DNA from 3 places in the Paenibacillus pabuli genome. Region 3 is predicted to be linked to each of the others. Evidence: predicted binding sites of a transcription regulator. Region 3 holds the regulator's gene; each other region holds the start of a gene.
The links. Region 3 encodes NrdR, which represses ribonucleotide reductase genes. Its sites were predicted from a motif close to AACACNATATATNGTGTT; they were not measured.

Region 1: a site for NrdR is predicted at 3,978-3,995, ahead of ABGV42_RS28485 (anaerobic ribonucleoside triphosphate reductase). Genes of this name have one in related genera too.
Region 2: a site for NrdR is predicted at 5,088-5,105, ahead of ABGV42_RS10580 (adenosylcobalamin-dependent ribonucleoside-diphosphate reductase). Genes of this name have one in related genera too.

What each region holds. Positions count from the first base shown of each region.
Region 1 covers NZ_JBDOIO010000005.1:385,350-396,516, reverse strand. Annotated here, with positions in the region: gene ABGV42_RS28500 (glycoside hydrolase family 3 C-terminal domain-containing protein) at 1-176, shown strand, start outside; gene ABGV42_RS28495 (methyl-accepting chemotaxis protein) at 269-1,108, opposite strand; gene nrdG (anaerobic ribonucleoside-triphosphate reductase activating protein) at 1,463-1,972, opposite strand; gene ABGV42_RS28485 (anaerobic ribonucleoside triphosphate reductase) at 1,969-3,930, opposite strand; gene ABGV42_RS28480 (hybrid sensor histidine kinase/response regulator) at 4,311-5,948, shown strand; gene ABGV42_RS28475 (aldo/keto reductase family protein) at 6,143-7,081, shown strand; gene ABGV42_RS28470 (GGDEF domain-containing protein) at 7,191-8,315, opposite strand; gene ABGV42_RS28465 (Fur family transcriptional regulator) at 8,589-8,984, shown strand; gene ABGV42_RS28460 (winged helix-turn-helix domain-containing protein) at 8,960-9,766, shown strand; gene ABGV42_RS28455 (catalase) at 10,002-11,167, shown strand, end outside.
Region 2 covers NZ_JBDOIO010000003.1:1,917,707-1,928,873, reverse strand. Annotated here, with positions in the region: gene ABGV42_RS10605 (N-acetylmuramoyl-L-alanine amidase) at 1-36, opposite strand, end outside; gene ABGV42_RS10600 (YqzE family protein) at 255-482, shown strand; gene ABGV42_RS10595 (hypothetical protein) at 575-1,630, opposite strand; gene ABGV42_RS10590 (YqhG family protein) at 1,820-3,070, opposite strand; gene ABGV42_RS10585 (DEAD/DEAH box helicase) at 3,073-4,833, opposite strand; gene ABGV42_RS10580 (adenosylcobalamin-dependent ribonucleoside-diphosphate reductase) at 5,167-7,851, shown strand; gene ABGV42_RS10575 (acyltransferase family protein) at 8,439-10,523, shown strand; gene ABGV42_RS10570 (extracellular solute-binding protein) at 10,727-11,167, shown strand, end outside.
Region 3 covers NZ_JBDOIO010000003.1:2,088,485-2,099,651, forward strand. Annotated here, with positions in the region: gene ABGV42_RS11340 (NUDIX domain-containing protein) at 277-747, opposite strand; gene ABGV42_RS11345 (AraC family transcriptional regulator) at 760-1,605, opposite strand; gene ABGV42_RS11350 (RNA polymerase sigma factor) at 1,845-2,390, shown strand; gene ABGV42_RS11355 (DUF4179 domain-containing protein) at 2,365-4,014, shown strand; gene ABGV42_RS11360 (FAD-binding oxidoreductase) at 4,193-5,551, opposite strand; gene ABGV42_RS11365 (MarR family winged helix-turn-helix transcriptional regulator) at 5,848-6,369, opposite strand; gene ABGV42_RS11370 (alpha/beta hydrolase) at 6,418-7,227, opposite strand; tRNA gene ABGV42_RS11375 (tRNA-Ala) at 7,610-7,682, opposite strand; gene nrdR (transcriptional regulator NrdR) at 7,868-8,335, opposite strand; gene ABGV42_RS11385 (alpha/beta-type small acid-soluble spore protein) at 8,449-8,673, shown strand; gene ABGV42_RS11390 (lytic transglycosylase domain-containing protein) at 8,829-9,392, opposite strand; gene coaE (dephospho-CoA kinase) at 9,389-9,985, opposite strand; gene ABGV42_RS11400 (manganese efflux pump) at 9,995-10,750, opposite strand; gene mutM (DNA-formamidopyrimidine glycosylase) at 10,999-11,167, opposite strand, start outside.

The DNA.
Region 1 (11,167 bases), on a different contig from region 3:
TGGAAGTTCGTCTGGACGCAGCGGATGGTACGCTGGCAGGACGTGTCGATATTGCACAAAGTGGAGCACAGCAATGGTCTACGGTGAAAGCTGACCTTCAAGGCGCAGCAGGCCAACGAGACATCTATATTTTATTGTCTGCGGGTGTCCGTGTAAGCCATTTTGAAATTCGCTAAACGAACGGATAGAATAAGCTTAAAATATATTAAATAGAAGAAAGCCTCCGAATAGATTCGGGGGCTTTTTGACTTGATCACTTATATGTAAATTATCTGCCGTCAAACGTAATGAGTTTGTTCACGAATTGTTTGAGCTGCTGGCTGGTTTCATTCAGCTGTTCAATGGTACTCATGAAATTGTTGACCAGTTCCGCCTGTTCCTGCGAGCTGGCGGTAATCTCTCCAAGCTCATTTTCCATCATATGAATCGACTGCCGGACAGCGAGGAGGGATTCCTCAATCTGGGTAGTAGCTTGCTTGGTGTCTACCGACAGTTTGCGGATTTCTTTGGCAACAACGCCGAAGCCTGCACCAGCTTCACCTACACGGGCAGCCTCAATGGCTGCGTTCAACCCGAGCAGATTGGTTTGTTCGGAAATCTCTCGAATGAAGCTCGCAACCTGAGTCACGTTTCCTGATTTCTGAACAGCCTGTTTGGAGTTATTTCGAATTTCTTCTGTAGTGGCGCTTAGTTCCTCGGAGTGTGCAGCCACATGCTGGACGCTATCGATAAGCTGGTTGGTCAGATGCTCCGTCGCCTCCATGAGTTGTTGCAACTGAGCCTGATCATCCATGCTGTAGAGCAGATTGAATATGGCAATGACCTCACCCTGTTCGTTTTTGATCGGCAAGTACGATACATCAAATGGAACACCGAATAATTCCTTGGGGTAATGATCAAATTGCTTCTCCGTACCGCCTTTCAGGTCGGCAAAATTGCGATTGGGTTCAAGCAAAGGGTCTCCCGCTTTGAATTCCAATTGTTTTAAGGACTCCCCTGCAGAAAAGTAAAGAAACTTCTCCCGATCTATAATGGAAAGGGTTACATCCTGACGTATAGTATCACGGAAAAACGACATACAGGTGATGAGTGCTTGAATAATATCCATAACTGAGTGAATACCTCCTGAATTGTTTAATATGAGCATGTTGCATCAATCCAATAAGCGACTTCCATTCTCCAATCGATAGATCGAAATGGTGCTATTCGTTTATCGATTGTACCTGGGAGTGATTTCAATCAAATGATGTAAGATGCTGAATATAGAAAAGTGCAAGGGTTTACTTTAGTAACCACCTATATTATATCGACATATCATGCAGAAACGAGCAGTAAAAAAGAAAAAATTCCCATCTAAAATCACGATTCTCTGATTCCGTGAATTTGGATGGGAATTTAATTTTATTCATGCTAGGACAATGCAGATGAGGTGAACAATAACAAGATGGAAGTGTGCACGACACTATAACGGATTATGCTCCATGGTAATGATTTTGTCTCCTCTTAACGTTGCCTGCACATCCACCAAGCGCTGATTGCGGCTGCCCCGAAAAGGTAAAGACACATCTCGTTCAGCAGCCACGTAGGGGCCATCTACAATGACATCACACAGCAGGACCAGTTCTGCCCGTATCGGATCAGCAACAAGTTCTTCATAGACAAATCCCGTATAGGCCCACACCGTTCGGTCAGGGCATGCTTCGCGGAAACGGCGAACCCAAGGAATGCATTCCTCTGCTGAGAAAAAGGGATCGCCTCCGCATAAGGTAACCCCATCCAGCAGGGGATGGGTAGCTACATCATGCAGAATCTGCTGCTGCCGCTCCTCGGTGAACTGTTCTCCTGCCCGGAAGCTCCACGAATCCGGACTGAAGCATCCTGGGCAGGCATGGCGGCACCCGCTGAGAAAGATAACGGCGCGCAGACCAGGTCCCTCGTTCACGGATTCGGGAATATAACCGTACAGATTCACTTGTGTTTCACCCGGTCTCGTACTTCTGCTTGCTTGGCGGAATTGAAGCGCACTTTGTAGTCCCCGGTAAGATAACCGGTAACCCGGCGCAATCGCTGAAAGTGCACATGGTCCTCGTGTGCTTCACACTCAGGACACACATCACCGATGACGCCTTCATACCCGCATGCCGGACAGCGGTCAATAGGGTGATTAATGGAGAAATATCCGATATCCTGTGCGAGTGCATATTGAACAATACGCTGGAAGGCACTGGTATTGGCCCGTACGTTCCCATCCAGTTCAACATACGAAATGGCTCCGGCATTACATAACGTATGAAAGGGGGCTTCCAGCTCAATTTTACGATAGGCTGGGAGTGTGTAATAGACTGGAATGTGAAATGAATTTGTATAGTATTCCCGGTCATTGATCCCTGCAATGAGGCCGTACCGTTCGCGGTCAATCTTGGTGAATTTGCCGGATAACCCTTCGGCAGGCGTGGCAAATAGCGTAACATTCAGGTTATGCTGTTCACTCATTCGGTCACAGAATTCACGCATGGTGCGAATCACGTTCAACGCTTCACGGTGAATATGGGGATCCTGTCCATGGTGCCGGCCATACATGGCGGTCATGCATTCGGCAAGCCCAATGAAACCAATGGACAGTGTGCCATGCTTCAACAGTTCTGCCACCGGTTCATCAGGTGAGAGCTGCTCACCGCCTTCCCACACACCTTCCCGCATCATGAAATCAGATGCCTTGGCCGGCTGTGCCGTTTGAATACGATAGCGGTGCAGCAGTCCGGAAGCGGCACGGTCCATAACCATTTCGAGTGCTTCATAGAATCCCGTACGGTCGGCGACGGCCCGTGCACCCTGACAGATGCCATAGCGAATGCCGAGTTTGACCAGATTGACGGTGTTGAACGACAGGTTGCCTTTCCCGCTCTGCCGATTGCGCCCGAAACGATCTGCCAGCGTCCGTGTACGACAGCCCATGGTGGCGATGATGGTATCCGGATCTTCAGGACGATAATAAGGCAGGTTGAATGATGCATCCACATTGACAAAGTTGGGGTACATGCGCCGGGAAGAGCAGGTCACGGCTAGACGGAACAAGTCGTAGTTGGGTTCCCCTTGAGCCTGGTTGATTCCCTGCTTGCACTGGAAGATATGCTGTGGAAACACAGGGGTTTCTCCGCTGCCCAGACCACGTATGGTTGCTTCCAACAGGGAGCGTGATACAAGCCTTCCCTCGGCAGAGGTGCATAGTCCGTAGTTTAGCGAAGTAAAAGGAATCTGCCCACCTGCCCGGCTGCTCATGGTATTCAGATTGTGAATCAGGGATTCGGCGGCCTGTCCAGTCTCCAGTTCTGTTTCTTCACAGGCAAAAGCGTAAGCACGTGGGCATGCTTCCCGTGCCTCTGGGCTATCCAGGTGCAGATACTCGTCGTCAATCCGTGTGTGCTCCCCGAGCAGACGCTGTCCCTTACGATAATGTTTGCGGAAGGATCGCTGTACATAAGGTGCCAGATCCCAGTCCATTTTATTGGCGGAAACCCCGCCGTACTGACTGTTTTGCTGTGATTGAAAGATAATGGCGACCAGCGCCATTGCAGACATGATGGTCTGTGGCGTACGCACGGAGCCGTTACCCGTATTGAAGCCGGTAGCCAGCAGTCGATCAAACGGAATAAAGATACAGTTGGTTGTTCCAAGCGCATACTGATCCAGATCATGCACATAGAGATCTCCATTCTCCACAGACGCAGCAAGCTCTTCCGGCAGCACATGACGAAGAGCATGCCACTTGGCCGTCTCCGAGCCGAGCCTGCTCATTTTGCCGCTGAACGAATCACCATTGAGGTTGGCGTTTTCCCTCAGTGTATCTGCGTCTTCTGCGCCAATGATTCGTCTTCCCAGGTCGGTTAATAGATCGGATGCCGGTGGAGCGGCATGCTCAAGCAGGTTCACGTGAGATTCCTCCCAAATATTGATTTTGTTATCGGTTAAATCAAATAAATACTATATGTAGATTCGCATTATCCATTTATAAACTATATGTGGTTTTTTGGGTGTGATCATTCTCACACGGCAACCGTCTCCAGACTGGAGTTGCAGCGGGGGAATGGATAAAGGTTTTCAAAGTGAATAGGGAAGCGTATAATTCCTATTTACGCTGGAATAAGGATGAGTGTGGTTTTCAACCACTGTGATTCTCTTGGGCTTCTGCGGTGGTAAACATATATGTACATGCTGTGACAATTAACTTATGAAATTTGACCCTCATATACAGGACAGATTCATTTTGAGATAGAGATGTAGAAATACAGCTAAGAACTGAGGGGTAAATCATGGGAACGGTAGGGATTAAGAGAGGCTTCTATGAAAATGTACAGGAAGCGGCGTCCCACATCGTGGACGTGTTAAGTGACATATTGAAGGTCAATACGATCTTCGTTGCCACCAATGATGGGATTACCAATACGATTTTGGAAGCTTTTAATCGAGACGAAGAACTGGTCATCAGTGGCCGTGAACTTTCATTTGATTCTTCCTACTGCAGTTTGGTACTCCGGAATAAGATAGACAACCTGACCATAACGGATACTGCAGCACATCCGCTGACTTGCTCAATGGATGTAACCAAGGCGCTCGGTAACCGTTTTTTTGTGGGCATACCCATTATGCGGCGATCGGGTGAAACCTTTGGGACGATTTGTCTAATGGACAACCCGGACTATGTAATCAGTGAGACGGATATGAAAACGTTGAATGCCATGGCTGTATTTCTCGGATATGTCGTTGATTTGGAGAGCAATTTGCTGGTACAGGAACAGAAGCTGAACGATACGGAGCAGCTGAAGCAGCAGCTGCAGCTGGAGAAGGAACGCGCAGAATCGGAAGCGATGACGAAGGCGCAGATGATCGCGTTGATGAGTCATGAGATTCGGAACCCGCTTAACGGAATTCTGGGTTTAACCGATCTGATGCGCACACCGAATATGCCTGAAGAGCATGTGGAATATGTGGACATGATTGAGACGAGCGGCAACATCCTGTTGTCTCTGCTAAACAATATAATGAATTTCAACATTAATGAAACAGGTGAAACAGTGGTTCATGATGATCCCTTTGATCTGGTTTCTACCATTGAGAGTACCGTTTACCTGCATGCAGGGCAGGCCATGGAGAAAGGGATCGAGCTAGGCTTGAACCTTGAAATGAATGTATCTCAGGTGTTCGTGGGGGACGAGGTCAAGATCGGCCAACTGCTCGCAAATGTGCTGAAATATGCCATTGATTCAACACGTGCAGGTTCCGTGCTTGTTACGGCAAACGTGGATGACCAGAATGTGGATGGGGCGGGTACGTTGCGGCTTCATATCAAATATACGGGGCGGATGCTGACATCGGATAAAAAACTACAGGCATTTAATACACTGGACGGAAATGTCAGCATTCAAAAGCTTGTGGGTACCAACCTCGGTTTGGCTGTCAGCCAAAATCTCGCCATTCTCATGCATGGCCGCATTGAGGTGAGCAGCTTGGGGGAAGAGGAGACAGAATTTCAGATCAGGCTGCCCCTAATGAGGCACTGGGAACTTCCGCAGCTTACAGGCATTCAAGAACGATTGAAAGGTACGACGGTGCTGCTGGTCAAAGCTCCCGATATTCTCCAGGGGGTATCTTCCCTCATGCGCAGGTGGCAGATGGATGTGCATATGACATCGAACCCGAACCAAGCACATGAATGGATGGAGGAGGGACTTGAGCCTGAGATTGCGGTCATTGATATGGGATTAGAGTCAGGCACAGCTATGAAGTTTATTCAAGAATTAAAGGGAATGGCGAAACAGCTGCCCATCATCATATTGGTCCCATACGGAATGCATATCGATCCTCAGGAGGCAAGGACTGTTAATGCTGTCTTGACCAAGCCGGTTAGACAGTTGGACCTGCTGAATGCACTGAGTGCGACAGTGCACTGAGCATACCCAATAAAAGCGGCGTACCTGATGAGGTACGCCGCTTTTATTGCATACGGAAAGAGAGCTGGCCCCTCAGATCCGGGCTGTACATTTTTCCTATTTTCTTTTGTTAAAGTGCTTTTCATCCACGTTGGTTACGTTACAATAGAAAAGTAAGAATCATACTAATGAATCTAGAGGAGGATGTGCATTCAATGGAATACCGCAGATTGGGTGGAAGCGGACTGAAAGTAAGCGAGATCAGCTTGGGCAGCTGGCTGACATACGGAGGATATGTGGAGCGTGAAAATGCGGTGAAGTCGATTGAAACCGCATTCGATGAAGGTATCAACTTTTTTGATACAGCGAACGTATACGAACGCGGCGCGGCAGAAGAGCTGCTTGGGCAGACTTTGAAAGCATATTCCCGTGATTCCTATGTTCTTGCTACCAAAGTGTTCGGCAAAATGGGCGACGGTCCGAATGACCAGGGCTTATCCCGCAAACATATCAAGGAACAATGTGATGCCAGTCTGAAGCGCTTAGGCGTGGAATATGTGGACATCTACTATTGCCATCGTTATCATACGGAAACACCGATCGAAGAAACGCTGCGGGCACTGGATGACCTGGTTCGTCAGGGCAAAGTGCTGTACGTAGGCGTAAGCCAATGGACGGCCGCTCAGATGGAGGCTGCTTTGGGTACCGCTGATCGTCTTCTGCTCGATCATATCGTGGTCAATCAGCCGGTCTATAACATGTTCGACCGCTATATTGAGAATGAGATTATTCCACTCGGTGAGCGCAAGGGAATTGGACAAGTGGTCTATTCTCCTCTTGCACAAGGTCTGTTAACCGGCAAGTACACATCCGTTTCAGATATTCCGGAGAACTCCCGTGCGGCGAAGCTGGGCTGGGATGAAGGAAAGATCAATGCCGACAAAATCGGAAAAGTGCGTCAACTGATTGAAATAGCAGACAAGCTGGATCTGAAGGTAGGCCAGCTGGCACTTGCATGGATTTTGCGTCAGAACAATGTGTCCAGTGCACTTGTAGGTGCAAGCCGTCCGGAGCAGGTGAAGGAGAATGCTGCTGCTTCAGGGGTAAAACTGGATACTGCGATCATCGAGGAAATCGAGCAGATCCTGTCTTAATGCCGAGCAATCATAGGTTAATCTGGCATACTTACTAAATGGAATATAAGAGGGATACCCTGCAAAGCCAAAGGATGGCATCGCGGGGTATCCCTTTTTGGGGTTAATGTCAGAGCAAACGATTGCCGATAAGCACCTTGGACCGCTTCGGAATGGCACAGACCCGGTTCCGTCCTGTATTTTTGGCTTCATATAGAGCACGGTCTGCCTGCTCGAAGAAGTCAGCGTCATCCCGCTCATCGCAATGATCCGGATAGACGGCTACCCCGACGGAAATGGTCAGACGAATCGTTGTTCCGTCCGGTAGGGCAAAGAGATACTTTTCGACAGACAGCCGGATGGATTCTGCGATTGCGAGGGCTTGATGATTGCCGCAATCCAGAAGCAAAATGGCAAATTCCTCGCCTCCGTTACGTGAGACAATGTCAGCGGATCGCGAATGTTCAATTAGCAATTGCCCAAGCTGCTTCAGAACAGCGTCTCCAGCGCTGTGGCCATATGTATCGTTTACCTTTTTGAAACGGTCGATATCAATGACGAGCAGGGAGAGCTTTTGTTTATTTTCCCGGGCACGCTCCAGCTGCAGTTCCAGTGATTTCTCAAATTGACGACGATTGCTGAGATTGGTGAGATGGTCTGTGGATGCTCTGCGTTCCAGCAGAAATAACATCTCATTCGATTTGTTTATAAATTCTGCGATAAAATAAATAAAGATCCCACCGACAAAAGAAATCGTCATTTGTAACGGATATATTTTCATCAATGAATTCATACTGCTGGTATTCAACACCAGAATCACAAAGATCAGGGTTATGCCAAGCAGGTTCATCGTTATGATTTTGGTTAACCTCGACCAGGAAGCGTATGCAAAATATACACCGGACAGACCGATGAGAGTCATGACGAAAACAGCATCAATCGCTGCGGACGACAGACCAAACATGACAATGCGCAGGATGGAGATGACCAGTCCAGAAATGACCGATGCTAGTCCTCCTAAATACACTGCGGCTGTAACAATCGCAAGATGGCGCAGATCCACAATGGTGTTTTCATTTAGAGGGAAGGAGTAGTTCATCAGCACAGTGCCATAGATACCAAACAGGAGACCGCCGATCATCTGCACACGCAGTGAGGGAAACGGGACACGGATATTATAGTATTTGGCAATAATTCCGGATATGTACATGAATGTGATCATGACACAGATATTAATAAAGAACGTGCTTAACAATGGACAGCCCCCCTTAAACGCACATTACTATATTTTATCTGAAAAAGAGTACAGTAGCGAACCATATTATAGCAAAGGTGTAAGTGAATTGCTGGAAATGGTTTATTATTAATATAAGTTATATGTTATTGAACTCGTATTGACTTCATTATACATTAAGATTTATACTTAATCTAAATCAAAATTTGTTTCAACGTTTCTGGGTATCATAGCGATCGATGGATTGCTGTGTCATTGTATATATTTTTGAATGGATTAATAAGGAGAATTGCCGTGAGAACTCTAAATCTGACGATACAAAGACAAGCCGTGTATGATGTTGTTCGTCACTCGGAAGACCATCCGACTGCCGCTGATGTAATGAACCGTCTGGTTGAACAAGGCTATAATCTGGCCTATGGCACCGTATATAATTCGCTGCGTTATTTAACCGATAAGGAATTGATCCGGGAGCTTAAGCTAGGTGAGACCGCCAGCCGGTACGACGCCCGCATGGATGACCACCAGCATATTATGTGTGAAGTCTGTGGCAAAGTGGATGAGGTTATGACAGAGGTCCCTTCGGAGTGGATGCAGCAGGTGGCCGAGGAAACCGGATATGCAATTGATCATGCTCATGTGGTCTTTGGAGGTGTCTGCGGGGAATGCAAAAACAAACGGATCAAGTAAAAATCAGGATGTCTGATCGCCGTTTGCCGCTGCGGGTCAAGCCAGCTCTTGCTGATCCGGCTCCCTTCGTGGAAGCTTGTCCTGTTACGCGGCGCGTCATTCTGATTAGTCCGATGCCAGGCCAGGTTCATGAACTGGTCAAAGCGTTGACGGACAGCTGCTTCGATGTATTGGTGTTTCATCGCTGGGAACCGGATCTTCATGAACGACTGGTATTTGATCTGTTGATCTATGATCTGTCTGTGGCTGGAACGATTGACGCGTTCGCTGGCATTAGCAGCCGTCTGAACCGGGAGGCAGAGCATATGGCACCATGCCTATATCTGGTGGGCGAGAATATGATAGGCAGCGCGAGCGGACCCATGCTTCAGGAAGAACTGCTGGTGTGGCCGGCACGTCCACAGGAAGCACTCTACCGGGTGCAGCGCATGATTGGCAATAGTCCGGTTACGCCCAAGCGCGGCTTCTTGCCCGAGGAAGGGCAACGGATCAGTTTCAAAGACTTATGGCTGGACCGTGAGCGTATGAGTGTTCAGCGGGATAACGACCGGATTCATCTGACGAAGACCGAATACGATTTGCTGCTGAAGCTGATTGATGCCAAAGGAGCTGTCATTTCCCGTGAGGAGATGCTCAGCGATATTTGGGAGACCGATTTTACAGGTGGAAGCAATGTAGTTGATGTTCATATCAAAAGCTTGCGTAAAAAGCTTGGGGATAACGCGGCTTCCCCGCAATATATTGTTACCGTAAGAGGAGTGGGCTACCGCCTGGCGGATTAGTCCGCTTTTTTTTATTTCCAGCCTTTTATGCCATAAGCATATATTCATCCTTCATTCATGAAACGGTCAGGATGCTCATGATAACCTCATGCGAAGCTCATGCAGACTCTCTATTGGACATGTTAGAATCAATTTAACAGTTAGATCAAGTCTAAATGTATATTTAAAGTAATGACGAATATGATTTAAATAATACAGCAGGCACGCATGAGGCCATCATGAGGAGGATGCAGAAATGACAGAACGTATGACAACCAATCAGGGGGCGCCTGTAGGTGACAACCAAAATTCCCGCACAGCAGGCAGAAGAGGGCCTACTCTACTTGAAGATTATCATCTGATCGAGAAGATTGCCCATTTTGACCGTGAACGTATTCCAGAACGGGTAGTGCATGCCAGAGGTGCTGGTGCACATGGAGTATTCACCCTAGAGAACAGCATGAAGGAGTTCACCAAAGCGGATTTCCTGCAGGATCCGGGAACGGAAACGCCTGTACTTGTCCGGTTCTCCACGGTTATTCATGGAACGGGTTCGCCAGAGACTGCGCGTGATCCACGCGGGTTTGCAGTCAAACTATACACACGGGAAGGCAACTATGATATTGTGGGCAACCATTTGCCTGTATTTTTCATCCGTGATGCGATGAAATTCCCGGATATGGTGCATTCCCTGAAGCCTGCGCCAGATACGAATATTCAAGATCCTGCGCGGTACTGGGATTTCATGACCCTCTCACCTGAGTCCACACATATGATGACCTGGTTGTTCTCCGATCTGGGTACACCTGCGAATTACCGGGAGATGGATGGATTCGGCGTGCACGCGTTCAAATGGATTAATGCTCAAGGCGAGATCCATTATGTGAAGTATAAGTGGGAGTCTGCACAAGGAGTGCGCGGGTTCTCTCGTCAGGAAGCGTCTGAAGTGCAAGGGCAGGACTTCAACCACGCTACCCGGGATCTGTATGACCATATCAAAAATGGCCAATATCCGCAGTGGAAGCTGCAGGTACAGCTCCTGAAGCCGGAGCAGATGGATGATTTCTCATTTGACCCGCTCGATCCGACCAAAACCTGGCCGGAAGATATCATTCCGTTTCAAACGGTAGGAACCATGACCCTGAATCGCAATCCGCAAAACTTCTTTGCCGAAGTAGAACAGGCCGCTTTTTCGCCAAGTGCATTGGTGCCTGGGATTGAGCCGTCTGAGGATAAACTGCTGCAAGGACGTCTGTTCTCCTACCCGGATACCCAGCGTCACCGGCTTGGACCAAACTATCTGCAGATTCCGGTGAACTGCCCGTATGCACCGGTTCGCAACCATCAGCGCGATGGGCTTATGAATGTGAATCAGGATCCGTCCCCAGTGAACTATGAGCCGAACAGTTCTTCCAGCAGTCC
Region 2 (11,167 bases), 170 kb from region 3:
CATCCATGCCGCGAATGCAGCCAGCAGTTTAACCATGAGTATGCACGCTCCTTCTTGTCATAGGCATCTCATGCCATAGCGTATTTTGATGGATACCTTTGGCATTAGACTGTGCAATCCTGGTTATTTCATACTTCCAACAGCAAAAAAAATGTTTATGCGAGATCAGTTCTGCACACAATAGAGGTATCTTAAGCCTGCGCATTACAGTTGAGCAATTTGACATATATGCTCAGGTACAAAGGAGGCAGAGAATGATGGCCAAAAGTGATGAGCTGGTAAAGTACATTACGCAGCGCGTTGTTCATTTTATGGATACACCAAAGGAAGAACGGAAAGGGCGCTCCAAAGTAAAGGAGCCTTGGGCGATGAAGTGGTTTGGCATGCTCCCCTTTGCCGTATCGTTGTGGGTAGGAAAAAAGGAAAAAGATCTAAATCCACGTGGAGAGATGCAGAAGCGAAGCTCTTCAGGCAAAGGATAATCTTTTTTTAGGCAAACAATACAAAGACGCATTCCTGATTCGAAAATCAGAGGAAGGCGTCTTATTTGTATTTGCTCGAGTCTGAACATATCTCATGGCTTGAAAATATAAAAATGACCATCCTCTATCAAAGTGTCAATAGGAACGAAACGTCTTACGGAAGAATGTCCCCCAATCGCTACGTATTCGATTTGCTCCGAACGGTCATCATTTCTCCAGACCTGATATCCGCTGACAGGAAGAGGGCCTCCATATAATATATTGTCATCTGCTGAAAAGACGATTGCCTGTTGGTTTGTCCACTGCTGAATCAATGGCTGCAAACTGGTTACAGGGACAGCTTTGGAAGTAATCCATAAAAGATTATCTGCAGGATCAAAATCCGGTTGCACGTAGATCGGATCAGCTGAGAAGGATGGGACATTGGATCGTTCAGCTGATCTGGATTGGAGTTGTACAGTCACGGGCAGCGTTGAAGATAGAGTTGGTGTTTGTTCATCCTGAGATTTACGCTCCATGGCCTCCACAACACCGTTCGGTAATGTGTCGCCGTTGGTTGCATCAATATAGATAATATCAGCACCCGATTGCTCCACTTGCCAATACGCAAGAAGGGGGAATGCATATCGTAATTGGATATTTCCTCCACGTGATAATTCCTTCAGATCCACATGATGCCGTTGAAGAGATTGCTGGAGCAGAGAGAGGTCATAAGGATTGTGTTCTCCCTGTCCGTACTCGCTAAGCTGCAATTTTCCTTTAAGGTTAGCTGTAATGATCAAATATCCGACACGTGACCCATCGATATGAGCGTTTACAAGCCAGCTGTGCGTTCCGGGACCGAGAGGAGAAAAGTCGAGCTGCGCACTGTTCCAGCCTTGGTCCGTATTTTGTAAGGACCCCAGGGCCTTAACCTGTTGAAGGGCAAACTGCTGAACAGCAACAGGAGCAAGCTTGCCGGATAAATGGGAATCATCGCTTCTTGCCGTCGTTAATTGGAAGGAAAGTTCTGTAGTGCTTGCATGCAAACTTAAAATATCTTCTGCTTGCAATGATGTAGACAAAGTCGTTAAACCCAAAAGGCACATGGCACTTACGCCTGCAACTCGGCGGATCATGTGCCATGGTCTATGAAAGTTTCGGTTCATAACATCACCTTCTTTTCTGGAGTACATCATGACGAACTCATGACGAACGGGGACGATTATTCGCAGCATGATCGCTTCTAGCTTCATTCTAGTGGACAAGCCATGCAAAGGTTGCTGCAACCTGTCGGGTGGCTGCTCATGAATAAACACTACTTTTGCCGTCATTTGCTGGAAAAGTAGTGTCTACGTCTATCTTAAATGAAACATGCCGCTGCTTATGGCGGTAACCTTCACTTTGGGTTCATATTGCCAGATCATTTCTGTCCGGCGGGTTTCGTATTGCAGTTTCATCGCTTCACGGTCCAGTACCGCCTGGCGGGCCTTCTCCTGCTCGGAATCTGTTTCTTCATCCACGGGGACGGCCTGTTCAGCAGCAAGTTCGGTGTCCGAGCGAGACTCCAATCCACCCGTGCCTGCGGATATTCGATTCACAGGATGAATACGGGAGTGATCCGTCGCAATAGGCTGAATCCCTATGGAATTTGTCATGGGTTCTTGCCCGGTGGAAGCAGAATCACGACCAGCTCCTGTGACATCATCAGCTGGCTCGACCTCAGGTGTATCCTCTCTCAGTACTGCTTCATAGTACGCATCAACCACAGCAAGTTCCAAGTCCAGTCGTGCCCTGGCCTGCTCAGCCCATCCATAGTCCAGTTCCAGCAGACGCCTTGTGAGATGTGTCTCCAGCGCAATTCCGGCATCCGATAGCGATACCTTGGCTGTCTGGACATGCATGTTCTCAGCCAGTCTTGGGCTAAGGTCTCGCCGGTTCAGCTTGGAACCGAACTTTTCAATAATTTCACCAGTGCGAAGGGAGATGCCAAGAAAATGAAGCTCCTCCCGTTTCAAATCACAGGCAAATTCCACTTTGAAACATACGCCGAGCCACGGCTCGTATACAGCTGGTGCTGCAGCGCGCAGCTGACGTTTGGGGGCCTGCTCAAACAGATTTACAAAAGCGCCGCCTTCACGGGCTGCCTCAAAGATCTGCTGCAGTCTGCGACTGCCATAGACGACATCTTCACGCAGGATGCGGCCGGGTCCGAGCTGCGGCAGAGCTGGAGTAATTCCGAAATAGCGGCCAAGAATGGTTTCTTTAGGTGCATCTGCTCCTGAACCGGAACCTGCGCTACCTGGGCCGACAGGGCCACTCTGACTTGCGGAAAGCGGGGGCGACGCTTGTGCTGCTCTGGCTTCTGCAGCCTCGATGGCTTGCTGATGTGCTGCCGGATCAAATACGAACGTAAAGGACATCGTCTCAGCCGGAGCTCCGGTACGCTCCACAAATCCCCAATAGTACGGACGATTGGTTAACGCCTTGTCCGCTTCCGGCGATAGTTTTACCGTTATATGTGCAGGAGAACGCTCCATGATCTGGCATTCCATTGCTTCAAGATATGTTGTCACATAGGCTTGCACTTCTTGGGGTGACATGGTCATGGTCAGTGTCCTCCTTTGCCCAGATCCAGAAGGGAGACAGACGGCACTTCATCGGCGACTTCACGCTGAATGGAATTCAGCGATTGTCCAAGCGAATCCATTTTGCGGCGAATGTCATCTTCATTTTGGGATTCGAGCATGATCTTATAGAGACTTTTTTCGATAGATTCCTTTTTCTCCAGCCGTTCCAGGATAACATCCAGTCCGCCTATGACCATCTCGAACATGTTGATCTTTTCATGCAGTAGATTCAGGATATGTTCCTCAATCGTGCCAGTCGTCGACAGATTGTAGATGTTGACGTCATTTTGCTGTCCCAGCCGATGTACCCGGCCAATTCGCTGCTCTACGCGCATGGGGTTCCAGGGCAGGTCGAAGTTAATCATGTGATGGCAAAATTGAAGGTTAATGCCTTCACCACCGGCTTCAGTTGCGATCATGGCCTGGACACGGCCTCGGAACAGGTCCATCATCCAGTCCTTTTTCCCCCGGTTCATGCCGCCGCGATATGGAACAGCGGTGAGTCCGTTGTTGCGAAAATAATTCAGAAGATACTCCTGCGTGGCCCGGTACTCGGTGAAAATGATGACTTTCTCATTCATGTTTCGAATCAGTTCCATCGTTTTCTCGGCCTTCGTATTTTCCTTAATGGCCTTGATATGGGCAACCAGCTCCCAGATTTTGTCCCGGAGCGGAGAGTCAAGCGGGAGCTTTTTGGACAGGTTGACCAGCGTAACAAATACAGCATCCCGACTGCTGCACACTTCCCGCTGCAGCGTAACAAGCGAGAGCATGCTGCTGAGATTTCCTCCAGCTTCCTGATATTGATCTTTAACAAAGGAGGTTACCCCGTCATAGAGCGCCTGTTCTTCAGGCGATAGCTGCAGATTCACGTTGGAAACATTCCGTTTGGTGAACTGTACAGGACCTTCGCCGCGGCGGTTCCGGATCATGACTTTGGACAATTCGTCCTTGAGCTGTTCCTGATTTTTGGGAATTCGCTTATCCACAACGAAGTTGGCAGCAAAGTCACCCTGACGACCCAACTGGCCCGGTTTGAGCAAGTTAATCAGATTGAACAGCTCGCTCATGTCATTTTGTACCGGTGTTGCGGTCAGCAGCAGACAATATTTTTTTCGCAGTTTCAGCATGAATTGATAATTGGTCGTTTTTTTATTTTTTAGTTTGTGGGCTTCGTCGATAATGATCATGTCATAATCCGTACTCAGCAAAATCTCCTTATGCGGATCTCGCTTCGCTGTATCCATGGAAGCCACAACCACTTCATTTTGCCAGGAATAGGCCTTTTTTTGCGCAACTGCGGGAATGCCAAACTTCGAATTCAGCTCTCGTACCCACTGAAGCACAAGGGATGCAGGCACGAGAATGAGCACCTTGGATACGAGACCGCGGACCATATATTCTTTCAAAATCAGACCTGCTTCTATTGTTTTTCCCAGACCGACCTCATCGGCAAGAATGGCACGGCCTGACATTTCAAATAATACTTTGCGAGCAGTGTCCATCTGGTGCGGAAGCGGGGTGAGTCCCTGCAAATGCTTCAGACACTGTATTTCATCAAAATTGGGAATGAGATTGGTCTCCTCCGCTTGAATGCCAAGCTGAAAGAGTCTGTAATCCCCCCAAGGCCCGCCTTTATCGAGCCGCGACTCCAGTTGGGTCAACCAGCTGCGATCGAATTCTAGCGGAACGGGCAGTTCTGCTGCAGGTTGATTCATGTGAAGCGGATGTTTCCGGTTCATGGTGATGCCTCCCCTGCCATACATGATGACGTTTTATTCGTAGGTCATAGTATGGACGAATGAGAGGCAGTTCATAACCAGCCTTTCAATAAGGTGCGAATTCGGATAGTGATGCCCCAAAAAATTCACAAATTTTGAATGAGAGAGTTTGATGGCGTAAGAGGGAGCTTGTCCAAGTACAAGGCGAATAGAAAAAATAGCTGTGACTTAAGTCACATGGAAAATCAACATATGGTGTACTATACTGGATATAAATCACTATATATGGTGTTTTGGCATATTTTAAACGTATAATAGAAATGCAATGGGATTTTTGGGGAGGCTGCAATCATAATGACTATGAACAAATTGTCGCACAAGCTGGAAGGACTCAGTGAAAAAATATTTTTGGATCGTTATGCCTGGAAGGATGCCGATCCAAACCATGCCAAGGCAGGAGATGTTGTGCTCGTTCTGACGAAAGATGACCCGAAGTTTCCGACAAAGGAAGTGGGCGAAATCATCGAACGGCAGGGTCAGACGGTGAAAGTGAAGACTCGCAGTGGAGAAACGATCCAGACGGAAGTGGAGAAGCTGACGCTTACTATAGAAAAAACACCGGAAGAGATGTGGGACCGCCTCGCGAGAGCAATGGCGTCTGTAGAATCCACTCCGGAAGAGCAGCAAAAGTGGCAATCCAAGTTCCGGGCTGTACTGGACGATTGGAAGCTGGTTCCCGGGGGACGAATTGCTGCTGGTGCGGGGGCTAGCGATGAGCTGACACTCTTTAATTGTTATGTTATTCCTTCTCCCGAGGACAGTCGGGGCGGCATTATGAAAACGTTGACGGAGATGACGGAGATTATGGCTCGCGGTGGTGGCGTTGGCATCAACCTGTCGTCACTTCGTCCACGTCGTGCAGTTGTTAAAGGAGTTAACGGATCCTCCAGCGGTTCGGTATCGTGGGGTGGCTTGTTCAGTTATACCACTGGATTGATTGAACAGGGAGGCAGCCGCCGGGGAGCACTCATGCTGATGATGAACGACTGGCATCCGGATGTGATGGATTTTATTACCGTCAAACAAACGATGGGGCAGGTCACCAATGCCAATCTGTCAGTATGTGTGAGCAACGCGTTTATGGAAGCCGTCAAACAGGACGGGGACTGGGAGCTTGTTTTTCCGGATACGAGCGATCCCGATTATGACAACGAGTGGAACGGGGATCTGCAGCAATGGAAGGAAGCAGGGCGCCAGGTTATCCATTACCGCACGCTTAAGGCCCGGGATATATGGCGTACGATCATCGAATCGGCTTGGAAATCAGCGGAGCCGGGTGTTGTCTTTATGGAGTACTACAATCAGATGTCCAACAGCTGGTATTTTAATCCGATTATATGTACCAATCCATGCGGAGAACAAGGTCTGCCAGGATGGGGCGTCTGCAATCTGTCGGCCATCAACTTATCCAAATTTTACGATGAAGCCAGTCATGATGTAGCGTGGCAGGAGCTGGCAGAGACAACACGCATTTCAGCAAGATTTTTGGACAATGTGATTGATGCGACGCCTTATCATTTTGAAGAAAATCAGAAGAATCAGCAGCGGGAGCGACGGGTTGGACTTGGCACGATGGGCCTGGCAGAGCTGATGATCAAGCTTCGCATCAGGTACGGCAGTCCGGAATCACTGGAATTCCTGGATAAACTGTATGGTTTTATTGCGAAAGAGGCATATCTCGCATCAGCAGATATTGCGGCAGAGAAGGGAGCATTTCCTGCTTTTGAATTAGAGCCATATTTACAGAGTGGATTTATGAAAAATCTGGTTGGAACTTACCCCGAAGTGGGAGAGGCCATCCGGAAGAAAGGGGTTCGCAATGTAACCCTAATCACACAGGCCCCAACAGGAAGCACGGGAACAATGGTGGGTACGTCGACAGGAATTGAACCCTACTTTGCTTTTAAATATTTCCGTCAAAGCCGGCTCGGTTACGATGAGCAGTTTGTCCCCATTGCCCAGGAATGGCTGGATGAGCACCCTGGCGAGGAACTGCCCGACTATTACGTAACGGCGATGGATCTGTCAGCCGAAAATCATATTCGGGTACAGGCAGCAATTCAACAATGGGTGGACAGCTCCATCTCGAAGACGGCTAACTGTCCGGCTGATTTTACTGTAGAAGATACAGCACAATTGTATGAGCTTGCTTTTGATCTCGGTTGTAAGGGAGTCACGATCTACCGGGATGGCAGCCGCGATGTACAGGTCCTGTCCACGACGAAGAAGGAAGAAGCGAGTAGTGAAGGAAGTAACGAAACAAAGGAAGCTAATCCTGTTAAAGATCCGAGTCCAGTCAAAGAAACAAATGCGGTAAATGAAACGACATCTATCTCATCAGCGCCTTTGGAGACAGAGAGTAGTGACAAAGTAATCGTAGCAGCTTCGTCTCCTGCCAAAGTACTGGATAAACAGTACAAGAGTCGTCCACAGGTACTGCGGGGAGCAACGTACAAAATAAATACTCCGTTCGGCATGGCTTACATTACGATTAACGATCTGGATGGCATTCCGGCAGAGATCTTCCTGAACGTGGGTAAAGCCGGTTCAGATGTATTCGCCATGGCGGAAGCACTGGGAAGAGTGTGCTCGCTGTTCCTGCGATATGGTGACCACGGACATAAAGTGGAGCTGCTTATCAAACATTTGAAAGGCATCGGTGGTTCGGGAGCGATTGGCTTTGGTGTTAACCGGGTGGAGTCCATCGCAGACGCAGTAGCCAAGGCGCTTGAAAGTCATGTACAGAGTACAGCTCAGGTGAATGCATCCTCTACTCTCGAAGATGCAGACCAGACTGAGAATAGCTTTCCTGAATCGGTGAATGTGAACCAACCTTCAAATGCTGCGGGTACAGAGAATGAAGAATTCATAACCTATACAGCATCGAGAGACCTGTGTCCTTCCTGTGGTTCAGCTTCATTGATTAACATCGAAGGCTGCAAGACGTGCAGCCAATGTGGATACAGCAAATGCAATTAGGAGAATAGACGTAAGCCCGTTTTTTAACCTAATAATGAGTCAAAGGGTGACCAGCACTTTGGTCGCTCTTTTTTTGTATGATAAATGAAACCAGCGAGCTTCGGAGGATTTTCAACTAGAAGATGCCGGGACGGAAGAGAGGATTCAGCCTTTCCACCTCTGGGGTCCTAGGCACCTGGAAGCATTTATGGGCAAAACTTTCAATCCGGTTGGAGATAGGTTTATAATGGATAGTGGCTGCTGAGGAAGTGGGCGGTCTTTTTGTATTGATATGGCAGTGAGGTAATATTACCCAGTCCAAGAAAAAGACTGTATTAAACGACAATTTTGGAGTATGATTTTACAGCTATACATGCTGGCAGGAAAGGTTACATCGTTTCACCACTTTGTAACTACTACTGTAATTTATCTCGCTGCGCTGGAGCGTATAATGCTAAGCGTGAGTGTTGATCGATATATTGGAAATGAACGACGAAAGGTGCAATACGTATGTTAATGACAACCAGAATCACGATGCGAAGCGAAGTTGATTTGCAACCGCCCCAGACATCCATGACGTGGGCCCGAAGCAACAAGGAGGGGCGCACATGTCACAAACGTTGAAAAACAGGCGTCATATGAACGGACTGGATGGCTTGCGGGCCATTGCTGTGCTTGCTGTGATTGGATATCATCTTAATCTGAGTTTTATCCCCGGCGGTTTGCTCGGTGTCGGGATTTTCTTTGTTTTATCAGGTTATCTGATTACAGATATTCTTGTGTCCCAATGGCAGGAACATGGACGCATTTCACTCGGTGATTTTTGGGTGAGACGAATCAGGCGTCTGGTGCCTGGTATGCTTACCATGACTGCCGTGGTAATGGTCTGGCTGCTCTTTACAGATCCTTCCCGTCTGGCTGCCCTGCGTGGGGACGTCATTTCGGGTGTATTATACATAAGCAATTGGTGGTATATCTTCCACCACGTATCCTATTTTGAGAGTTTTGGTCCGCCATCACCGTTCGGGCATTTCTGGTCGCTCGCAGTGGAAGAACAATTTTACCTGGTGTGGCCGCTGCTTCTTGTTCTATCAATTAAGCTGTTCAAAAGAAAGGGATGGCTCGTTGTCTTCATTGTTGTAGCCGCTGAGTTATCTGCGGGCGCAATGGCGATCATGTACAATCCGGATCTGGACCCGAGCCGTGTATATTATGGTACGGATACGCGTGCTTTTGCCTTGCTGGCCGGGGCAGCGCTGGCTGTTGTGTGGCCAAGCCGCAAACTGTCCTCCTCCCTTGCGAGCCTTAATCGAGCCGTGCTCGATGTATCGGGCTTGGCAGCGCTGGCTCTGTTGGTCTACATGATGATGAACAGCAGTGAATATGAACCTTCGCTCTACCAAGGCGGGATGGTACTTCAAGCCATAGCCACAACGCTGCTGGTCGCTGTGCTGGCTCACCCTTCTTCGATTCTGGGACGCCTGATTGGTGCAAAACCGCTTCGATGGATTGGGGAGCGTTCCTATGGGCTCTATCTCTGGCATTATCCTGTAATTGTACTGACAAGTCCTGTGGTCGATACGGGAGGTCTACATCCGGTTCGAATGATTCTTCAAGTGGCAGCCACCGTAGTGCTGGCTTCACTATCATTGAAGTTCATTGAGAATCCAATCCGATATAACGGATTCCGTGACACCTGGTCCCGGCTATGGGGCAGAGGGCGGAACAGTATTGGTACGCATCAGATATGGTTGAAGCGGGGCGGACTGGTGATGTCTGTTCTGTTTATGTGCTTCACCGTGTCACAGATGATGATCTCATCTGCGGCGAACTCCGATTCACATTCTGTATCGATGTCTACCACATTGAATGGAGAACATGCTGTGCATGAGGAGATCGGACAGGACGTTCTTCCGGCTCCCGTTGATACTGCAGGGTCCGGTCAGAAGCCGTCACCGCAGAAGAACGACAAGCCTGCAGATGCCGGTGGCAACCCGCAAGACATGCCAGCAGAGCAGACGTCGAAGCCGGATACGCCCTCCCCATCGGAAGAACCGGCATCCAATGAAGGAAATGGAACGGCTTCTGATGAGCCAAACCAGACTGCTGAAGAGGCTGCTGGAAATACAGATCATGCCGATGAGGACGGAACCGATACAGTAGAGAACCCTGATCAACCGGGAGAGGCTTCGCAAGAGGATGGAGACGCAGCTCCTCCTGCTGAAGACGGCAAGATCCACTATACCGTGATAGGGGATTCGGTCATATTGGACGCCAAGCCTTACTTGGAACAGCATATGTCCGGGGTACACGTGGACGGTCATGTTGGCCGTCAGATGTGGGAGGCAGCCGATGTCCTGGACGGGCTCAAGAGAAACGATCAACTGGGCAATCAGGTTGTACTTGAACTTGGAACCAACGGTTCATTCAATTCCAAAAGCCTGAATTCAGTGCTTGATTACCTTAAGGATGAGAATCATGTATATCTGGTTACTGTACGGGTCCCACGTCCTTGGGAACGAACGGTTAACAAAGCACTGGACGAAGCAGCCTCATCTTACAGTAATGTTTCCCTCATTGACTGGAACAGTGCAAGCGAAGGGCATAACGAGTACTTCGAGAAAGACGGCGTACATTTGACGAAGGAAGGCTCGGAAGCTTTTGCGGCACTTATCAAAAACAGCTTGAAATAAACTGAACTTATTCTTTTTCATATGAAATAGATTATTTGCGTAAAGAGCTCTCACGTCGAGAGCTTTTTTGTTTTAATCGCAAGTGATGGGCTAGTGGGGCATCCGATATTTTTCACCCCTGCATCCGTGGATCGTCACCTTACGTTATGATAACGTTACCATTTACAATTAGGGTATTCAATCAGCCAAGGGGGAGTATAGAGATGTTAAGAAAATGGCTTTCGGGTTTTGTAGCAATTGCCTTGTTTTCGATGGTACTCGCGGCCTGCAGTGGCGGTGATGCTTCGGAAGGAACGGGCAGCAACGATAAAGTCACCGTTACGCTGTGGCATAACTGGACCGGACAGGATGCAAAGGCAGTAGCCATGCGAAAAATCATTGAAGATTTCCGGTCATCACATCCCGATATTGAAGTGGTGGATGAGGGCTTGCCTACAGACGGTCTTAAAACAAGGCTCCGTACAGTAGCAGCTGCGAACGAAATGCCGGACCTGTTTGTCATGTGGCCGGATGCCATGACCAAAGAGTTTGTAAAAGGTGATCTGCTACAGCCCATCAACACAGAGCTGGATGCAAAGCCGGAGTGGAAGGACAACTTTATCCCGAATGCACTGGATGGATACACAGTTGACGGGAACATCTAC
Region 3 (11,167 bases):
GTTGCATAAAAATAAGAGCTTTCCGTATCTAATTTTATCCAGATACAGAAGCCCTTATGGATCAAGCTTTTTGAGACACTTTTTTCGCTTGTAAAAAGGTATTAATTAAAGGTGTTGATCTATGGTTTTAAGAAATGGTGTTAAACAAAGATGTTAATATAAGGTATTGATGAAGGGTTTTGAAAAGCTTATGAACATCTCCATCTTCAAAATATAGAAATCAACATTGAACGGAGTGAACTCTTTACTCTCTTCCCTAACTAGTGAGTAGTAACCTTATTCGATATTATCCGCTGTTATGCCATCCTTCAACGTACTTTCCCACCATATCGATGTATCTCCTCTGACAAGCTGTGGAATTAACTTACGGAATGGATAGGGCTGCAAATGATGCCCGGCAAGCTCATACACGGACGCCCAATAGAATTCAATATGAGCCTCAAGGGATACAGGAGGTCGTAACATATCCAGTTCAGGGACTTTCACTCTGAAAACTTGGTTCATTTCGCAGTGTAACTCCGTATTTTTCTCCCACCGATGCTCTACTGATCCTAAATATCCATCGATGTAACATGACAAACCCAGCTCCTCTTCAATCTCTCTTTTTAGTGCATCAGGTGCACTTTCACCAAATTCAATGTGACCTCCTGGCAGGAACGTATTTTGATGACCAATGGCATGGGCGAGCAGAACCTGATCCTGGATGATAATAATTCCCCTTGCCAAGTGATGAAAATTCGAAGTCATTGTTCTCACTCCTTATTTAATCGGTATCCAGATTTGTGGCGCATGATGAGGACCTGGATATACTTCTAATTCGGGTATCCCCGCATGCTCATAAGGATTAGATGGAAACCATTCAGAAACAATCTGTTTCCATAGGCTCTGTATGCTTTCAGGCATCGGGCCCTGAACTTCGAAAACACTCCATTTGGAAGCAGGAATGGTGATGGATGACAGTCCTTCAGGAGTTTTACCGTCAAACGCCGTGCCAATCCAGTATTCCATTTGCTTCTCCTCCATCTCGGTCTGATCTACACAGACTCCAAGCAATCCTCGTATAGCCCCATTATTCAGTTCCAATAAACGGTCTTCTGTCCCGCTCGAATACGCTTCTTGCCACATTTTCGGGATTTCCCGTAAATTCTCCCCATCTACATAAGAGAAAGCTTGCTTGATCCCAACTAACGTAAATGCAGCCTGTTCAACAATTTTATAATTCATCGGTTCCGCTCCTTTTAAACTTACTTGAATAACCAAGCGATTATACGATTTGACAGAGGTGCTGCTTTTTCGTGCTTCACTTGGTGCAATTCCATGCTGTCTGCGAAAAGCTTTGGAGAAAGATTCAGGGGTGTCATATCCGTACTTGTGTGCCAGATCAATAATTTTGTGATCACTCTGTAACAGTTCATGTGCTGCCAGTGTTAATCGTCTCCGCCGTATATATTCGAATACGGTAACATCTGTTAATAGCGTAAACGTACGTTGAAAATGAAAAGGCGAGCTATGTGCTTGTGCTGAGATCTGCTCTATTGTTACATTTTCGAGTAGATGCTCTTCTATATACTGAATAGCCTTCTGTAACGATTCAATCCAGTTCATACGGTTGACCACTCCTTGATTTCTATAATAGAGGAATACTTGTTTCGCGGCCTGTCATTATTTGCTTTGATCTGTCAGGTCGGGATCTTTTATGGTAACTGTTAATCTGTTCAACTCGTGACGAATCTTCCATAATGGAGTATCTTAGCAAGCTCTTCATTGCGACAGGATAAAAAAAGTGAATCATTTTCGACACTCACTTGTCTATAATATATCCCAACCAGAAAGGAGTAGCGGAAGTGACCGAGCACGAACTCTTCTATTCTTACAATAAAGATGTATATCGTACCTGCTTGTATATGCTCAAAAACATCCAGGATGCCGAGGATGTTTGCCATGATGTGTTTGTAACTGTGTTTCGGCAGGACTGGAGAAATGTTACACATCTAAAGGCCTGGATTATGCGGATCGCCATGAACCACTGCCTCAACATTATTCGTAAAAACAAAGTCAAACATGATAAGCAAGATCAACTACAGAACTTACACGAACACGAGGCTCTTGCCAAAGGTTCGGTCGATGGAATGGTTATGGCTAAGTTATCCCTCGCCGAATTGGAACAGCAATTACGACAATTGCCTGACAAGCTGCGCAGTGTTGTAACCCTGAGGTACATTGGTGATCTTTCTGTTGCTGAGATCTCGGAGATCCTCCATATACGTCAGGGTACCGTTCGATCCAGATTGCACAAGGCTCTTAAACTGATGCGGAAGAAACTGGAGTACTACGAGAAGGTTAACATGAGAGGAGAGAATCATTTTGAATACAGTAGAATCCAAAGTTAAGAATCACATGAAAAATTCAGAGCACATCGAATATCCTGATTTTGATATGATGTTTAACAGTATACAAATGGACGAGCTGCGGATCGCCGATGAGATCAAGCATAGATCACAGCGGGGGAAAACGAAAGTCGCCATGGTCCTGGGTGTATCTGTAGCCGTAATGGCAACTCCGGTATATGCGGCCTTTCAATATGACTGGAGCGATGTTCTATCCCATAAGTCTGGAATTGAGTCGGCTCTCCAAGCGGGATATGGTCAGTCTATTGAACAAAGCGTCACGGCTCACGGAGTGACATTAACGGTGCATAACGCTTTTGTGGATGGTAACCGAACAGTCCTTCTCTATACGATTAAACCCGGCATGGAGACGAATGGAGCAGAAATCAGATATGATCAAATGGTCTTGAAAGACAGTGATGGCACACCTATTGAAGGGCACTATTATCAACAATGGAACGAAGAGCAAGGTGTTTACCAGGGGTACTTCGAAACGGACTGGGTGATACCAGAGAATCAGGCTGACCTTCAATTCTCCATTACAGGTGTACGTTATCTCCAAGATATGCAGGAAGACATTACACTCAATCCCCAAGATACTAATACTCAGAAATTCAATATACAGAAGGACGGGATCGAAGCGGTAGAAGTACAATCCTTCCAGCACACGGAAGATCAAATCATGATTCGTTCCAACGTGACTTTCACGGATAAGGATTTGAAGGAACAGACTTGGGCCAGAATCACGGCTTATGATCCAAACGGGAACATGATTAAAGAAACGGAAAGCCCAGTCTACGGTACAGAAGGTGCAACCGGAGCATACTCCAGCACACAAATATTTAACGAGCAGCAGTTCAAAGAGAAAGCAGATCATTTTACCCTCACGTATACACATGAGAAAGAGCGAACAGATGGAACCTGGAACCTAGATCTTTCCTTGTCTCAAAAGCTGATGGAAACGGGTACGGTTAAGAAAGAAATGGATATTCCATTGGATTCGACGGGTGGAGAGGCTAGAATTAGTGGGCTAGTGATGACACCAACCCAGATTCGAGTAACGATTGATCACCAAGAACACTACTACAGACTGCCATACCGGACCTATCAGTTGGAAGTGGGCGGCAGAATGTTGGAAGGCTACGTTTCCCTTGAAGGCACGTTAGATCCTAATCAAACGGAACTTCGATTTGAGCAGTCCGATTCCTCGCTCATGGATGTAAGTTCTGTGGCCAACAAACCCATGACCTTGATCGCGAAGGATCGAGTAGATGAGCATGCTGGAAGCCAGGCTTCTATTCTTCTAACGGATATCTCTACTCAGCCACAAACAATAGCGAGTGATTACGAAGGATTCCGTTTGAGTTGGACGTATTATCTCAAGGATGGTAACCTGTATGTTGAGTCGTTCAGCCCGGACACTACATTTGGCGGAATTAATCAATCCTATTTCCTTGATCAGGGTGAAAAGCATTACTTAACGCCTTTATACTTCAATGACTCAGATAATAAACATACGGAAGTGTACAAAGATTTTAAGGGTGAAAATATAGGTCTGTATGTATGGAACTATACAACCAAAAAGCCGGATGAAGAATTGCGAATTCCACTCAATAACACCAAATAGTAACCAAGCCTTATCCAGATGAAATAACTATTGCGCCAAAAAATGCCCTTGTACAAGGGCATTTTTCTTATTCTTATACTAAGCTTAGTTATCGATTCCAGACCTGAGATGGCTACGGCTGATACGTCGCTCAACAGCCTCTGTCCTTTTCTGTTAAGCTGATACATCCATAACCATATTATTTTACTTTTACAGTCCCCGCTGGAATGATACTTTGTGGATTATTGAACACATTTTTTGGATCATATTTAGCTTTTACTCTCCGTAATCTGGCGTAGTTAGCTCCATAGTAAACCGACCCTGAGTTCTTAATTCCCTGATCCGGCACGTTAATATAGGACCCTACGATGAATGGCTGCAATTTTGTCCGAGTCGTGCGAACGATAGCGATGTTTTTGGCGGCTTCCGATGGCTTGATCCATGAACTGTTCCATTCTACATAGAACTTTGCTTTGCGCCAGTAAAATGCCGTTGACTTAGGAGATTTGCGGCTTACTGCTCCGCCCCAATTGAGGAAGAAGAAACCTGCATCTTCCCCTTCCACGTTCTCCAAAAATTCTCGCATGGACTTGATTGCTTTGTCCGGAAACGGACGTTTACCAAATCCCGAAGAAAATTGGTTACTGTATCTTTGGGTGAGCACCGGATCAGGAGGTAATAAGAACTTCACGGCTTCGGTGTAAGGCAACAGCCGGATGATAGAAGCAGTTGGTGTCCCAACACTTGTGATGGGCTTTAACAGGTGAAGCGCTTCTGTTTTAGAACCCAGGAATAGCCCCTCCATGCTGACATTGCCGCCCTTTTTGGGTCCGATGGTTAATTCACTGCCTAATTTGGTATTGACAGAAGGAGCCCATTTTTGCCATGTTTTTAATACCTTTTCGAATTGATTCCACGGCCATGTGATACGAAATACGGTAGCCTTGGCTGGGGCACGATGTACTTTAAATTTATATTTAGTGTATACACCGAAGTTACCGCCCCCACCCCCGCGTGAAGCCCAGAACAGGTCTGGATTGCAGTTTTTGCTCGCACGAATCACTTTCCCTTTCGCATCAACCATTTCGACTTCAAGCAGATTGTCACTGATGAGACCAATGGATCGCTGAAGAGGTCCAATTCCTCCACCCAAGGTAATGCCGCCGATTCCCACCGTAGGACTGTCACCAAAAGGAGCGATGAAGCCTTGTCGTGCCAGCATGTTGGCGATTCTTCCCACACGGTTACCGGTCCCTACAACAACCGTACCGTTCTTTTTGTCCAGCTTGACTGTATTCAAATCACTCACATCGATGACGATTCCACCGTTTACCTGTGAAAGATTCACCTCCAGAGAGTGTCTTCCACTCCTTGGCCGAATGGGTACCTTGTTTTCCCGAGCCCACTTGATGGCATTCGAGACGTCTTTCGTTTTCTGGGCAAACACAAACACTTTAGGAGATCTGTCAGTATGAGGATCCCAGTTCTTCCGGGCGGCGTCATACCCCGGTTCTCCTTTGAAAATAACTCGCCCTGTTAGCTGTGTTTTTGATTTCAAATGTTCCCACTCCCTACTTGAGCAAATGTTCTTCCGTCATACGATATTAGGCACCTTATACTGTATGAAGTACATTCGCGGAGGGAATGGGCTGGAGCCTGAATTTTGAGTTTCGTGCTTCTGATTGAATTGGTGTCATATCAACGAGGTATATGTGAAAATATCGCTTCGCTTCATTTATACAAAAAGGGAATTTTCCTTCAAACTAAATACCTTGAAAGAAAATTCCCTTTTGTTAGGGCACAATCCATTACAAGCTGACCCGAACGATGGAATCACATCGATAACTCTAGAATTTAATCGCTGCCCGGATCAATTTTAATGAGTTTGCGTGGTTCCTGTTCCTTTTCACCATACCAAACCAGCACATCAGCGAACAGATCCATAATGCGAATAAAACTCTCCTTGTCGGCTGTAGAAATTTGGTCAGCATGCCTAAAGATATCGTCAAAGCAAAGCTCACGGACAAATTCAGTATACTTTGCATATACCTCGCGCCCTTTCGCCGAAGGTTTGACGTAGATGTCTTTGCGGTTGCCGCTTAAATGATATTTTTCGAGCAAGCCTTTTTCCGTCAGATTCTTCACGTTCTTGGAAAATGTGCTGCGGCTAACGCCCAAACGTGCGGCCATTTCCGACATCTTCTCTTCCTTATCCTCTGCTTCCAGAATATATTCCAGGGTCTGGATCTGCGAGGCGGAGAACATAACGTCCGTACCATAGCTTCGCTGCAGCTTGTACGTATTCGAATATGCATTGCCGTACTTGATAATTTTCTCAATCAGTGTCCGATGGTCGCCCATCCAATCTAATTTCATGAGTAATCCCTTTCATTTTCAGATTCTCTTTCTTTTACTCTACTGAAATCAGATTTGTTTTTCAATCCATGTAATTGCTTCTTCTATGACCTCATGTCTAGTCGGTTCATTAAATATTTCATGCATGAGATGTGCATAGATCTTCAACGTTTTGTCAGTCGAGGCAATGTCACCGTAAAAGTCACGTGAATCCTGCTCGCTCACCAGCCCATCGTTTGCTCCATGCAGAACCAGCACCGGGTCTACAAACTGCTTGGCATGTTCTTTTAACCACGCCACGCCATTCCCCAGGCTATTAAACAGATCCACAGAAATTTGTTTTTCTACCAGCGGGTCAATTGCGTAAGCGGATACAACCTCAGGGTCGCTGCATACGCCGCTGCCAAGCTCATTCGGGAAATACGTCCCTGTAGGAAGATCAAGCGGCAGTTCACCAGCAACCTTCGTATTGTAACGGGTAAGTGCTCCTGATAAAACAATGCCTTTGACCTTGCCTGGATATTTCGTGCCAAATGATGCGGTTGCAAAGCCACCCATGCTATGTCCGATTACAAATACTGGGAGGTCACTGCTTTCTTGCAATGCCCTGTCAACTACGACATTCACATCCTCGATGATTTGGTGAAAATCACTATAGAACGTACGCTTTCCTTCCGATCTCGCATGACCACGATGGTCGAATCGATATACGTTAAAACGTCGTTTGTTTAATTGCTCCGTCAATTCATCATAGCGCCCGGCATGCTCACAAAGTCCATGAACAATGACCACGGCTGCCTTCGCATCATCAGCCATATCCTTGCTGAAATAAAGCTGTGTTCCGTCAAATGATTCAATCGTTGTCTCACTGCGGTTCATACTCATCCCATCCCTTTCATGTTGCTCAAGCATCCAAAAGATCACATCCTTGAGCCTTGAGCACATTTAGTCAGTATTGCCACGATTTTTAGTGTTCAGTAAAGAGTATATTGTTTCTTAGAGAAACAATATACCATCTGTCTTATGCTATTGTCTATAACAAATTAAATCGTTTACATAAAATCGAAGGGGGAATCACCGCAGTGAGCCACCTTATACCCTGTCGCACCGAACCATTATGGGAAGAGCGTCCAGTGCTCCAGCCTAAAATGCAGTCAACGGATAAAACAAATATTCGTTGGCTCCATTTCGGCACCAGACACCGAGAATAGAGACCCATAAAAAGCAAAAAACCTCTTGGTATCCAAGAGGTTTTCGAGTATGGAGCCTAGGGGGATCGAACCCCTGACCTCATCGCTGCCAGCGATGCGCTCTCCCAGCTGAGCTAAGGCCCCACATTATATATATGTACTTGTCCGCTTCTGTTCAGTTTCACAGGCGACTCCTATATCATATAAAATGCAGCTTAAGCTGTCAATATCTTTTTCAGAACGCAAAGTGTTTGGAGAAGAACAACCTCTGTACAGACAAGACACTCATAATACAAGCTCAGACTGCTCTTCTCCCATAATCCACTTCTTTAATCGTCGAGGTCTTCTTTGGACAACAACGATTTCAATTCTTTCATGAACATATTGATGTCTTTGAATTGGCGATACACGGAAGCGAAGCGCACATAGGCCACTTCATCAACCGGAAACAACTGCTCCATCAACAGCTCACCAATCTGGCGGCTTTCCACTTCAGCTTCAGCTGTGTTACGCAGTGACTTCTCCACTTCGGAAACCATCATCTCCAGCGTCTCTACTGAGACTGGACGTTTCTCACAGGCCCGTATAAGACCACGGAGGATCTTGTCGCGACTAAACTCTTCACGACTGCCATCTTTCTTGATGACGATCAGCGGTGTCTCTTCGACCATCTCAAACGTTGTAAAACGGCGACTGCACTGCTCGCACTCACGACGGCGGCGGATGGATTTCGATTCATTAGCAGGCCTAGAATCCAGCACTTTTGTGCCTAGATAGGCGCAATAAGGACATTTCAATTCAGATCACTTCCCATGTTTTTCTTTTGCCATAAATTCCCTGTTATTTCTAGTTATGAAAATTGTATTGAAGACACATAATACTTTTACCAACCGCGAGGAGGTGAACAGCAATGGCCCAAAACAGCAACGGTAACTCCAACAACTTGGTAGTAACTCGCGCTTCCGCAGCACTGGAGCAATTGAAATATGAAGTTGCTCAAGAACTCGGAATCAGCATCCCACAAGACGGATACCAAGGTAACATGACTTCTTACGAGAACGGTTCGATCGGTGGATACATCACGAAACGTCTGGTAACAATTGCAGAACAGCAATTGGCAGGTCAATACCAATAATATCTGCATCGTAATACGTTACACAGAGGAGCATGGAGCGGCCGGTGAAAACCGGCCTGCTCTGTGCTTCTACTATTAAATAAGACAAACCATATCAAAATTCATTCAAACCGATTTTACTTTAGACGACCGCATACAATCCGAGCGATCAGCCATTAGAACGTATTATAGATCTTTACATACTGATTATAATAATAAATGACTCGTTGTACATAGTGCCGGGTTTCTCCAAAAGGAATATCTTTGACCGTCTCGAAGGAGCCGTCCCACACACCATCTCTTAGCCATCCACTTACTTTGCCTGGTCCGGCATTATATGCAGCGATCATGGCCGTTTCATTGCCATCAAACTGTTCTGAGAGGTTGCGGAGGTACCATGTCCCAAGCTGAATATTCCTCTCGGGTTCATGCTTCAGTTCCTCTAATGAGGTCCCCGGAATTTTAGCCTGCTCCATGATCCAGTTGGCCGTATCCGGCATCAGCTGCATCAGCCCGATGGCACCTCTTCTGGATTCTTTGCTTGTCTTGAAGTTAGTTTCCACCTTGATGATGGAAGCGATCAGAAAAGGGTCTACTTCATAGCTCTGAGACTGCGCACGAATCTCTTCCTTGTAATGAATCGGATAAAACCACGCCATCCAGTTTGTATTCAGGAACAGCACCAATACAAATGAAACAAACATCAACAGCAGTACCCGTTTCTTGCGCAATAGCTTCATATCAGACCCTTATGATGCAAAAATGAAATAACCTGCTGCTCCGTCTCCGACCATAAGCCGCTGTTGTCAATGACTACTTCAGCACGCTGCTTCTTATGTTCAATATCCATCTGCGCATTAATACGGGCGTCAGCCTGTTCCTCTGTCATTCCATCCCGATTCATCAGCCGCTCCCGCTGCACGGATCGAGGTACGTAAACAACCACAACCTCATCAAACTCTTTTTCAAGACCGGATTCAAACAATAAAGGAATATCCGATACCACAAGCTTGTCCGGATAGGCCTCTTCATATGCAGCAGCGCGCTCCCGCATCTCCTGGCGGATAGCCGGATGTGTGATTGCTTCGAGCGCTTTGCGCTCTTCCGGATTCTGAAACACAATGCTCCCCAGCTTTTTCCGATCCAGTGTTCCATCTTCATTTAATATGGCTTGTCCAAACCGCTGTACAGCGGCAGCCAAAACGGGATGCCCGGGCATCATGACCTCCCGGGCAATCACGTCTGCGTCGACCAACAGCGCTCCCTTACTGGCAAGTAGGGCGGAAACACTGCTCTTTCCCGTTGCGATCCCGCCGGTTAAGCCAATATTCATCGTTTCACCTCATAACAGCTTCATTATTCCCATAATCATAAGCAACAACGCAGGCAGCACGGACAGTCTTTGCATCCAACGCAGAGCTGAGAAACGCAATCCGACTTTCATGCCTATTAACAGAAATGCACCACTGAACAGCGCGATGACAAGCGCAGTCCACAATGTGGGGAAACCGAGCAAAGCAGCTCCGAGTCCTGCACCGAAAGCATCCAGTGACAGAGCGATTCCCAGCCACATCGCCTCCTGCGCGGAGATACTGCCTGAATTGTCCATATCCGCCTTGGAAGGGCTGCGTAATATTTGAATGACAACGCCTAATTTCCGCAGCTCCAGTGTGAATACCATGCGTTCCAGCGAGCCGCCAGATGCAGATGGTTCAAGATCAAGTGCGAGCACTTGATTTCGACCTTTGACCAGCGTTTCGTCAATTGTTTGCTGTTTGTCCCCGATTGCTTCTGTTCCCTCTTCCGATTCAAGGCGGTCCTTTCCCTGCTTGCGAATCAACTGTATTAATGACCACGCGCCGATGGCAATCAGAATAACTGCACCAACGAATGAAGCCACATCAGGAGATACCACATGGGATAACAGAACTCCCACTTGCATGGACAATGCAATGACCAGTCCTGAACAAATGGAAATTACAGCAATGGATAACAGCGGGATCTTCGTCCTGCGCAGCCCATATGTAATCCCAACACCAAAACCATCTAAACTAAGCGCCAAAGCAAGCGCCAGCAATGAAATAAAATGATGCAGCACCCCGGATTCCTCCCCTGTGCGGGAACTTGTTTCTACCTACCGTTTCAAGTAGGTATTCGCCCGCTTATTTCTGCCATATCAGTATATGGAGGGAGTAATCCATGGGTGCTACGTTTTAATCATTTCGTTCATTTGATACAAATTCAAGCTTGCAGCTTACACTTATTACTACGAAGACAGAATAAGCTTTCGACCCTGTCCTCTCCGCTAGCGTGTAAACGACAAGTTCAATTTATATCTTCATTGGTTTAGTTTAATGGTTGGCATTTCGGACAGTAGTGCGTCCCACGTCCACCAACAACGCTTTTCTCAATCAATGTACCGCATGTTGTACAAGGCTCGGATTTGCGACCATAGATTTTCAGTTGATGCTGAAACATGCCCATCTCGCCTTGTCCATTAACATACGATTTGATG